DNA from 2 places in the Bradyrhizobium sp. 76 genome. Region 2 is predicted to be linked to the other one. Evidence: predicted binding sites of a transcription regulator. Region 2 holds the regulator's gene; the other holds the start of a gene.
What was found. Region 2 encodes HrcA, which represses chaperone genes, less so after heat shock. Its sites were predicted from a motif close to GTTAGCACTCNCNNNNNGNGAGTGCTAAC; they were not measured.
Positions count from the first base shown of each region.

Region 1: the regulator HrcA is predicted to act here: its motif matches at 3,256-3,284, upstream of groES (co-chaperone GroES).

Region 1 is NZ_JADPIS010000116.1:29,873-34,469, forward strand. It holds gene IVB48_RS32645 (2-aminoethylphosphonate--pyruvate transaminase) at 1-1,428, opposite strand, end outside; gene groES (co-chaperone GroES) at 3,328-3,642, shown strand; gene groL (chaperonin GroEL) at 3,728-4,597, shown strand, end outside.
Region 2 is NZ_JADPIS010000103.1:470,216-474,812, forward strand. It holds gene IVB48_RS28515 (hypothetical protein) at 1-820, shown strand, start outside; gene pncA (bifunctional nicotinamidase/pyrazinamidase) at 966-1,688, shown strand; gene grpE (nucleotide exchange factor GrpE) at 1,730-2,344, opposite strand; gene hrcA (heat-inducible transcriptional repressor HrcA) at 2,440-3,528, opposite strand; gene rph (ribonuclease PH) at 3,710-4,423, shown strand; gene rdgB (RdgB/HAM1 family non-canonical purine NTP pyrophosphatase) at 4,435-4,597, shown strand, end outside.

The DNA.
Region 1 (4,597 bases), on a different contig from region 2:
TGATGCAACGGCCAGCGAGTCGCTTCCCATGTCGACGGCGGCGTACCTTTTTTCCAGCGCCCGGGTCGTCGGATTGATGATGCGAGTGTATGTGAAACCATCAGCCTTCACGTTATAGACGTCAGCAATATGGCTCAAATTACCGTCGAGCTCATAGGCCGTATTCTGGTAGATCGGCACTGCCACAGCTTTCGTCACCGGATCACGACGGTATCCTGCGTGCAGAACAGCAGTTTCGATCGAATATGAATGCCGCGCGATGCTCGCCATTGGGCGCGATATCTCTGTAGGGCTCTCGCGTGTTTCCTGGGCTGACACTGGTCCCACGGTCAGAGTCTCACCGGAGCGGAAGTATGTGCGAAAGGCACAGCCCAACTGCTCAATCCAATTGGATTGAATCTCGCCAATACAGCCGATCCGAAAACTGCGGGTAGGAAGATGCAGTTTAGAGTAGACGTAGAGGTTATGGGCTGCCAGGTGCCGATATAGGCAGTCAAACGCTACCTGGTCGGAGATGTCAGCTGGCGCGGTGAACGCCACGCAAACCGGCGACTGGAGGTTCGCTGGAAGCAGTGGGGACGCCACTCCTTCCAGCTCTTTTATGACGCTGCCTCTTATCTTCTCATACCTGCGGCGCCTGGCATCAATGCCTTCGATGCTCAGGACCTCCAATGCCTTTGTGACTGCCTGCACGATATGCGTTGGTGGGGTCGATCGCCATTCACCAGTGCGCTCAAGCGAGCGCCATTGATCTCTCACGTCGAGCACAAACGATCTTGGCTCTTGAACTGCATTCTCAAGAAGCTCGCGAGAGGCAATAACGAAAGCCAGCCCTGGCGGACCTTCGACGCACTTGTTGCTCGACGTAACCAAGACGTCTGGCCCGCCTCGGCCTAGGTCGATGTCGACGCCGCCGAAAGAACTCATTGCGTCGACGATAGTCTTTACACCACGCTGCCTTGCTCCTTCTATGATCGCTTCGAGCGGATTCACAATCCCGGTCGTAGTCTCGCAGTGGACCAAGCATACGTGCGTGATACCTGGATCTCGGTTCAAACGCTCGATGACTTCCTCGGGGTCCAACGGTTCGGTGGCTCCCTTGATAAGATTCACCGCTTGGACGCCCCACAGCCGCAGAATTTTGAGAATGCGCTCGCCATAAATGCCGTTTATGCAAACAAGCGGCCGGTCGGTCTGGGCGACAAATGAAGAGAGAGCAGCTTCCATTCCAAAGGAGCCGCCACCCTGGATAGGAACGACCGAATAGCCTTCCGCATTGCCCGACACATTGAGCATCAGCTGCCTCATGCGAGCGGTCACTTTCTTGAACTCGCAATCGCGCGATGCGAGGTCGAGTTGCATCTCGGCCTTCACTGCCGACGATAACGACATTGGCCCAGGCGTCAGCAAAGCACGTTGTGTTGTCACACTACCTCCGGTTAGTTGTCTCGTCACACGATCCCCTTATGTAGTGCCCATCGCAGTTCGACAGAGTCACACGATGTGTTTCGCGTGAAGACGACCGAAACCCGAATGAACGAGACCCTTGAGCCTAGTCGCGGATTCCGGAACGATCTGCGTAAAGCCCGCAGATGTCCGGTACCGCACCACGTAGCCGTTCGCAGTTGCCACGAAGCATCAGCTTCCTTCTGGCATTGAGATGCAGGCTTGAGGGCCACCATCTTGCGTCGCTCACAGGCAAGTCAGCCGCTCTACTTACGTGCGAGCGGCGTCTTACGATCCGACGGTGAGCCAAGCGCATCTGTCAGACGCGCGTTGCTATGACCCAGAGACAGGGGAGCTTCACGACAGTCGTCGATGACCGGGCTCGCCTTCCGTGAGCCTAGGATTGGGACATTCGCACTCTATGTTACTCGTTGGGACGGCTTCGGGTGCTGAAGTCTGTCACCGCCCATTTCGACAGGTTACATCTTGACGTAAGGTGCGATTCAAGCCCCTCCGATAACTTATCGTGCGAAACTTTTCGGACGATGCGGCTGTGTCGCATGTAATCCGAGGCGCCACAGTATGTGCACGATGTCCAAGATGAATCCCATCAAGCTCCAAACTTAAAGACGCGCTCGACGCACAAGGCAGGCAAATGACCGCTGGGGCTTCTTGAAGGAGAGCGCTTGTCGTGACCGCAGGTATAAGAGCCGCCCGACTGCGTCGTTAGGGCCCGCAATATCATATCCACTTCACGCCGACTAAATCCGCAGACCAGACGGCTCTGCCACAAGGCCTGGCGGACCTGGGGCGAACTTAGATCACCTGACTAGTTTCGGAGTCCGTATCCCTCCGGCGGCGCCGGCGGCGGCCGTGTTGTGTAGTTTGAGAGGCGGCCGAGTATTTGATCTTAAGTCTAGCTTTGAGGTCACGTAGCGATAGGGCGCCGAACGTCGGTGGCGACGGAGCTGCGACGAGCAGGTTCGCCATTTGCAGGCTGACGAGACGGTCTGCGGCCTCGCGCGCCGGTACGCGGTGGCTTACAGCCTGCTGTTCACCAGGCCGACAAGCGCACCAGGGGCGACCGGGCGGAGATTTTGTGCCAGCTCTTGTTCCTGTCGAGATCACACCTACGCTGGCTCCGGTATTGATCAGCACGCCGCCACCGGCGTCTTCACAGCTCGCCCATCGCTTCAGGATTTAGTTGAACGCGTCGACCAGGCCATGGTCGCGGGACAGTTCGGCGAGCTGTTCGCGCATATAGAGCTGTCGCGATGCGGGCAGAGGTCCTTTCGCGCAAACCGGGACATCGGCGCGCTCGCTGTCTGGAGCACGGGCGATCCGTCCAGCAGCCTTCGCCGCGCAAAGGTGATCTGAAACTGGACCAGGTGCCGAACGATCTGAGCACATTTCTGCGCTAGCTCTCGCAGCCGGCGTTGCCTCGCCTCGAGTTGCTGAGTATCGGATCATCGATCAAGCGGAGCGATACCCCCCAATTCGCGACCTCTGCGTCAGGTTCTAAACGCATCCCAATCTTAGAACGAAGTCAGCCGACGATCCGCACTTGAACCGGCACCAGATCGGCGGGCCTTTACCAGCTCGAATTTAGGGCAGAGGAATTGAACTGTTAGGCTACATCGGGCTGAGAGACAGAGCCGTACGACTCAATCAGAAGAAGGTCGGGTGCTCGGCGGCAAGCGGACAAAGTGATCTGGGGCAGCCCCCACAGAGATCCCGCGCGCCCACCGGATTTTTCCTGCTACAAACACTTGTTCCCCAAAAAATCGGTCCTATTTCAGCTGCGCCTGCATTGGCACTCGCCGGCCACGATTGCTAGCAATCGGGAAATCTTCAACTGAAGTAAATGCTTAGGAGATCTGCATGGAATTCCGTCCGCTTCACGACCGCGTCGTGGTCAAGCGCATTGACGCAGAAGAAAAGACCGCTGGCGGCATCATCATTCCGGACACTGCCAAGGAAAAGCCTTCGCAAGGTGAAGTCATCGCCGTCGGCCCCGGCGGCCGCGACGAGAGCGGCAAGCTGATCCCGATCGACGTCCTGGTCGGCGACCGCGTCCTGTTCGGCAAGTGGTCAGGCACCGAGGTCAAGATCGACGGCCAGGAGCTGTTGATCATGAAAGAGAGCGACATCCTGGGCGTTCTCACCGACGTGTCCGCCAAGAAGAAGGCCGCCTAAACCATCGCTCGCACCGCTCATCCTGAGGAGCGCCTGCTGGGCGTCGCCAAGGGTGAGACCAAGTAAAACATTCAGGAAAACTCACATGTCAGCTAAAGAAGTCAAATTCGGCGTCGATGCACGCGACAAGATGCTGCGCGGCGTCGACATCCTCGCCAACGCGGTGAAGGTCACGCTCGGCCCGAAGGGCCGCAACGTTGTGCTCGACAAGTCGTTCGGCGCACCCCGCATCACCAAGGACGGCGTCACCGTCGCCAAGGAGATCGAGCTCGAGGACAAGTTCGAGAACATGGGCGCGCAGATGGTGCGCGAAGTCGCCTCCAAGTCCGCCGATGCGGCCGGCGACGGCACCACCACCGCAACCGTTCTCGCGGCTGCGATCGTTCGTGAGGGCGCCAAATCGGTTGCCGCCGGCATGAACCCGATGGATCTGAAGCGCGGTATCGACCTCGCGGTCGAAGCCGTCGTTGCGGACCTCGTCAAGAACTCGAAGAAGGTCACCTCGAACGACGAGATCGCCCAGGTCGGCACCATCTCGGCCAACGGTGACGCGGAGATCGGCAAGTTCCTCGCCGACGCCATGAAGAAGGTCGGCAACGAGGGTGTCATCACCGTCGAGGAAGCCAAGTCGCTCGAGACCGAGCTCGACGTCGTCGAGGGCATGCAGTTCGACCGCGGCTACATCTCGCCCTACTTCGTCACCAACGCCGACAAGATGCGCGTTGAGATGGACGACGCCTACATCCTCATCAACGAGAAGAAGCTCTCCTCGCTGAACGAGCTGCTGCCGCTGCTCGAGGCCGTGGTGCAGACCGGCAAGCCGCTGGTCATCGTCGCCGAGGACGTCGAAGGTGAAGCGCTTGCGACGCTGGTCGTGAACCGTCTCCGTGGCGGCCTGAAGGTTGCGGCCGTCAAGGCTCCGGGCTTCGGTGATCGCCGCAAGGCCATGCTGCAG
Region 2 (4,597 bases):
CAACACGGCCAAGACCTTTCCCGGCTTCGAGAGCGAGGACGGCAACGTCAAGGTGCTGATCACAGAACTGCCGCCGGCGGCCTATGGCGAGGTCGTGAGCGCCTTCAACTCCAATCCGGCCGGAGCCAACGGCGTCAAGCAGGACAAGATCGAGACGCCCGCGGGTCTTGCCTATTTCACGACCGAGAGCGGCAAGGCCGGCGAGACCCCGGTGCGGCGCTATTCGATGATCGTGCCGGGGGCCGGCTTCTCCGGCTATGTCGCGGTGCAGATTCCGGAGAATGCGATCAAGATCTACACCGACGAGGCGGTGCGGCAGATGTTTGCGAGCGTCGTCACCCGCAAGCAGGTCTCGGCCGAAGAGCAGATCGCGCTGATGCCGTTCAAGATCACCGATCTCGCCGACTTCAAGGACGTTCGCACGCTGGCGCCGGGCTCGAGCATCATCCTGGCCGACGGCGACGAGAGCTCCGGCTATGAATCGAAGCCGTTCATCATCCTCGGCGTGATTGGCGCCACCCCGCAAGCCGCCGACGACCGCGCCCGCTTCGCCCAGGAGGCGGCGCTCCAGATTCCCGGCGTGCGCGAGTCGCGCGTCACCATGTCCGAGCCGATCCGCATCAGCGGCCAGCAGGGTTTCGAGACCCGGATCGACGGCGTCAGCGGCAAGGACAAGACGCCGGTGACCGTGGTGCAGTGGATCCGCTTCAGCAGCGGCGGCGCCTCGCTGCGCATCATCGCCAGCGCCCCGCGCGAGCAATGGCCGGCCGCCTTCACCCGCTTCCGCGCGGTCCGCGACGGCATCCAGCCGAAGGGCTAGCCCGACACTCATCGTCGTCCCGGCGAAGATATCCGGTCAGCAGCCCAACGACTCACCAAAGCCGGCTGCATTTTCGGGCTTCTGTTCGTATACGAACGGAACTAGGCTCCCCTTCCGTTGAGTTCATCCTGGAGGGAGGCGAATGATGCTGGATCGGCGACAAGTCTTGGCGGCGCTCGCGACGAGCGCGCTCGTGGCGCTCGCGCCAACCGCGATTCTGGCGGCCACATCGATCAAGCCGGACGATGCATCCGCGCTGCTCGTGATCGACGTGCAGAATTGCTTCCTGCCCGGCGGCAGCCTTGCCGTGAAGGAAGGCGAGCAGGTGGTGCCCGTCATCAACAAGATCTCGAAAGCATTTTCGAACGTGGTGATGACGCAAGACTGGCACACGCAAGGCCATGTTTCCTTCGCATCAGTCCACGCCGGCAAGAAGCCGTTCGAGACCGTCGATCTTCCCTACGGCAAGCAGGTGCTGTGGCCCGACCATTGCGTGCAGGGCACCGACGGCGCCGCGCTGTCGAAAGACCTTGCGATCCCGCACGCCGAGCTCATCATCCGCAAGGGTTTTCACAAGGACGTCGACAGCTATTCGGCCTTCCTCGAAGCCGATGGCAAGACCTCGACCGGCCTTGCCGGCTATCTGAAGGGGCGCAAGATCAAGCGCGTCTTCGTCGCGGGGCTGGCGACGGATTTCTGCGTGGCCTGGACCGCGCTCGACGCACGCAAGGCGGGCTTCGAGGTCTATGTGGTGGAAGACGCCTGCCGCGGCATCGACAATCAGGGTTCGCTCGCAAAAGCCTGGGCCGATATGGCCAAGGCCGGCGTGAAGCGGATTCAGTCCGCGGATATCGCGGCGAGCGCGTAAGAGGCGCGACCGAACTGCAAGACCCGCATCCTGAGGATCGATCAGTTCGCCGCGCCGTTCGGCTCGTTGCTGTTGGCGGGCGCGGCCTTGGCGCCGCCCTTGGCGACACCGACCAAGGCAGGACGCAGCACGCGCTCGCCGATGGTGTAGCCGGCCTGCATGACCTGCACGACGGTGCCCGCGGGCACCGATGCATCGGGCACCTCGAACATCGCCTGCTGGAAGTTCGGGTCGAACTTCTGGCCCAGGGGGTCGAACTTCTTCACGCCGTGTTTTTCCAGCGCGCTGAGCAGCGAGCGCTCGGTCAGCTCGACGCCCTCGATCAGCGAGGCGAGGCCAGCATCGGCCGCCGCACGGGCCTCGGCCGGAACGGCATCGAGCGCGCGCTGGAGGTTGTCGGCGATGTCGAGCACGTCGCGGGCAAAGCCCGTGACGCCGTAGAGCTTGGAGTCCGCGACCTCCTTGGCGGTGCGCTTGCGCAGATTCTCCATCTCGGCCAGCGTCCGCAGCATGCGGTCGCGCGCCTCGGCGACTTCCTTCTGCAGAAGCTCGACCGAGCCCGGCTCGGGATCGTCGGGCATGATGTAGGGTTTTGACACCACGGGCTCGCCGGCCGCAGCACTCGTGTCTTCGGGTTGCCGGTCTCGATCGGTCATCGGCTCTCTTTTCGCATTCATCTCAGGGGGTTTCTGGCCCGGATATCGTGCTTCGGGCGCCGAAAATCAAGCGCCCGTGATCGGGGAGACGCCGGTCAGCCCCCCAGGAGCCGGCTGACGATGCGGGCAGCGTAGTCCACGGTCGGGATCACGCGGGCATAATTCAGCCGCGTCGGCCCGATCACACCCAAAACGCCGACGATATGGCCAGCGGCATCCCGATAGGGCGAGATGATGGTGGACGAGCCCGACAGCGAGAACAGCTTGTTCTCACTGCCGATGAAGATCCGCACGCCTTCCGCGGTCTCGGCCCGCCCGAGCAGGTCGATGACCCCGCGCTTGGTCTCGAGATCGTCGAACAGCAGGCGAACGCGCTCGAGATCCTCCAGCGCATGCAAATCCTCGAGCAGATTGGCGTGGCCGCGGACGATGAGCTGCCGATCCTCGTTCTCGCCGCCCGACCAGCTGGCAATCCCGGCCGAGATCACCTTATGCGTCAGCTGATCGAGCTCGGTGCGCGCCTCTCCGAGCGCGGTCTCGAGCTCCAGCCGCGCCTCGGCCAGGGTCCGGCCCCGGATCCGCGCATTGAGGAAGTTGCCGGCTTCGGTCAACGCCGAGGATGGAACTCCCGGCGGCAGCGTCAAGACGCGGTTTTCGACCTGCCCGTCCTCGCCGACCAGGATCACCAATGCCTTTTCCGGTTCCAAGCGGACGAATTCGATATGTTTCAGCCGCGCATTGGATTTCGGCGTCAGCACGACCGCGGCAGCGCGGGTCAGGCCGGAGAGCCGCGTCAATGCCTCCTCGAGCGCAGCCTCCACCGATTGCGCGTGGCCGACGGAGGTCAACTGGCTCTGGATCGCCTGCCGTTCACTGTCATTGAGGTCGCCGACCTGCATCAGGGCATCGACGAAGAAGCGCAGGCCGAGTTCCGTCGGCAGCCGGCCGGCGGAGGTGTGCGGGGCGTAGATCAGGCCGAGCTGTTCCAGGTCGGCCATGACGTTGCGGACTGAAGCGGGCGACAGCGGCATGGCGATCAGGCGCGAAATATTGCGCGAGCCCACCGGCTCACCGGTCGCGAGGTAGCTTTCGACGATTTGGCGAAAGATGTCGCGGGAACGCTCGTTGAGCTGGGCGAGGCCCGCGCGCGGCGCGATCAAATGGATCGGATCGTGATGGGCCACAGACCGTAACTCCTCTCAGATACAGGTAATTTGTCTATCCTTGGGGCTTCTGACAAGCGTGGCGTTCGCGGATTGAAAATCGGGGGTGAATAAGGCCTCGATCTTCCCCCTTGCCGCCCACCCTCACCCCCCCTACAAGCACCGCCAACAGCCCTTTTCCGAGAGTTTTGGAGGATTTCCCATGCGGCCAAGCCGCCGTGCGCCCGACGAATTGCGCCCCGTGACGCTGGAGCGCGGCGTGGTCAAATATGCGGAAGGCTCGTGCCTGGTGAAATTCGGCGACACCCACGTGCTGGTCACCGCCACGCTGGAAGACCGCCTGCCGCCGTGGCTCAAGGGCCAGGGCCGTGGCTGGGTCACCGCCGAATACGGCATGCTGCCGCGCGCGACCTCCGAACGCACCCGCCGCGAGGCCTCCGCAGGAAAGCAGAGCGGCCGCACCGTGGAAATTCAGCGCCTGATCGGCCGCTCGCTTCGCACTATCATCAATCTCGAAGCGCTCGGTGAGCGCCAGATCACGGTCGATTGCGACGTGCTCCAGGCCGATGGCGGCACCCGCACGGCCTCGATCACCGGCGCCTGGGTCGCCCTCGCCGATTGCATCACCTGGATGAAGGCGCGCAACATGGTCAAAGCCAATGTGTTGCGCGACAACGTCGCCGCGATCTCCTGCGGCATCTACAAGGGCACGCCCGTGCTCGACCTCGACTATGCCGAGGACTCCGAAGCCGACACCGACGCCAACTTCGTCATGACGGGCGATGGCCGCATCATCGAGGTCCAGGGCACCGCGGAACGCGAGCCGTTCACGGAAGCCGAGTTCCTGGCGCTGATGGCGCTGGCGCGCAAGGGCGTGGCGCGTCTGGTGGACTTGCAGAAACTGGCGGTAGCGTAGTCAATAGGCCGATGCATCGCCGAATCACCGGAAAGCTCGTCATCGCGACCCATAATCCCGGCAAGCTCGCCGAGATGAAGGAGCTGCTCGCGCCTTACGGCATCGAGGCGGTGTCGGCCGGCGAATTAGGCCTTCCGGAGCCGGAAGAGACCGGAAACGATTTCCGCAGCAACG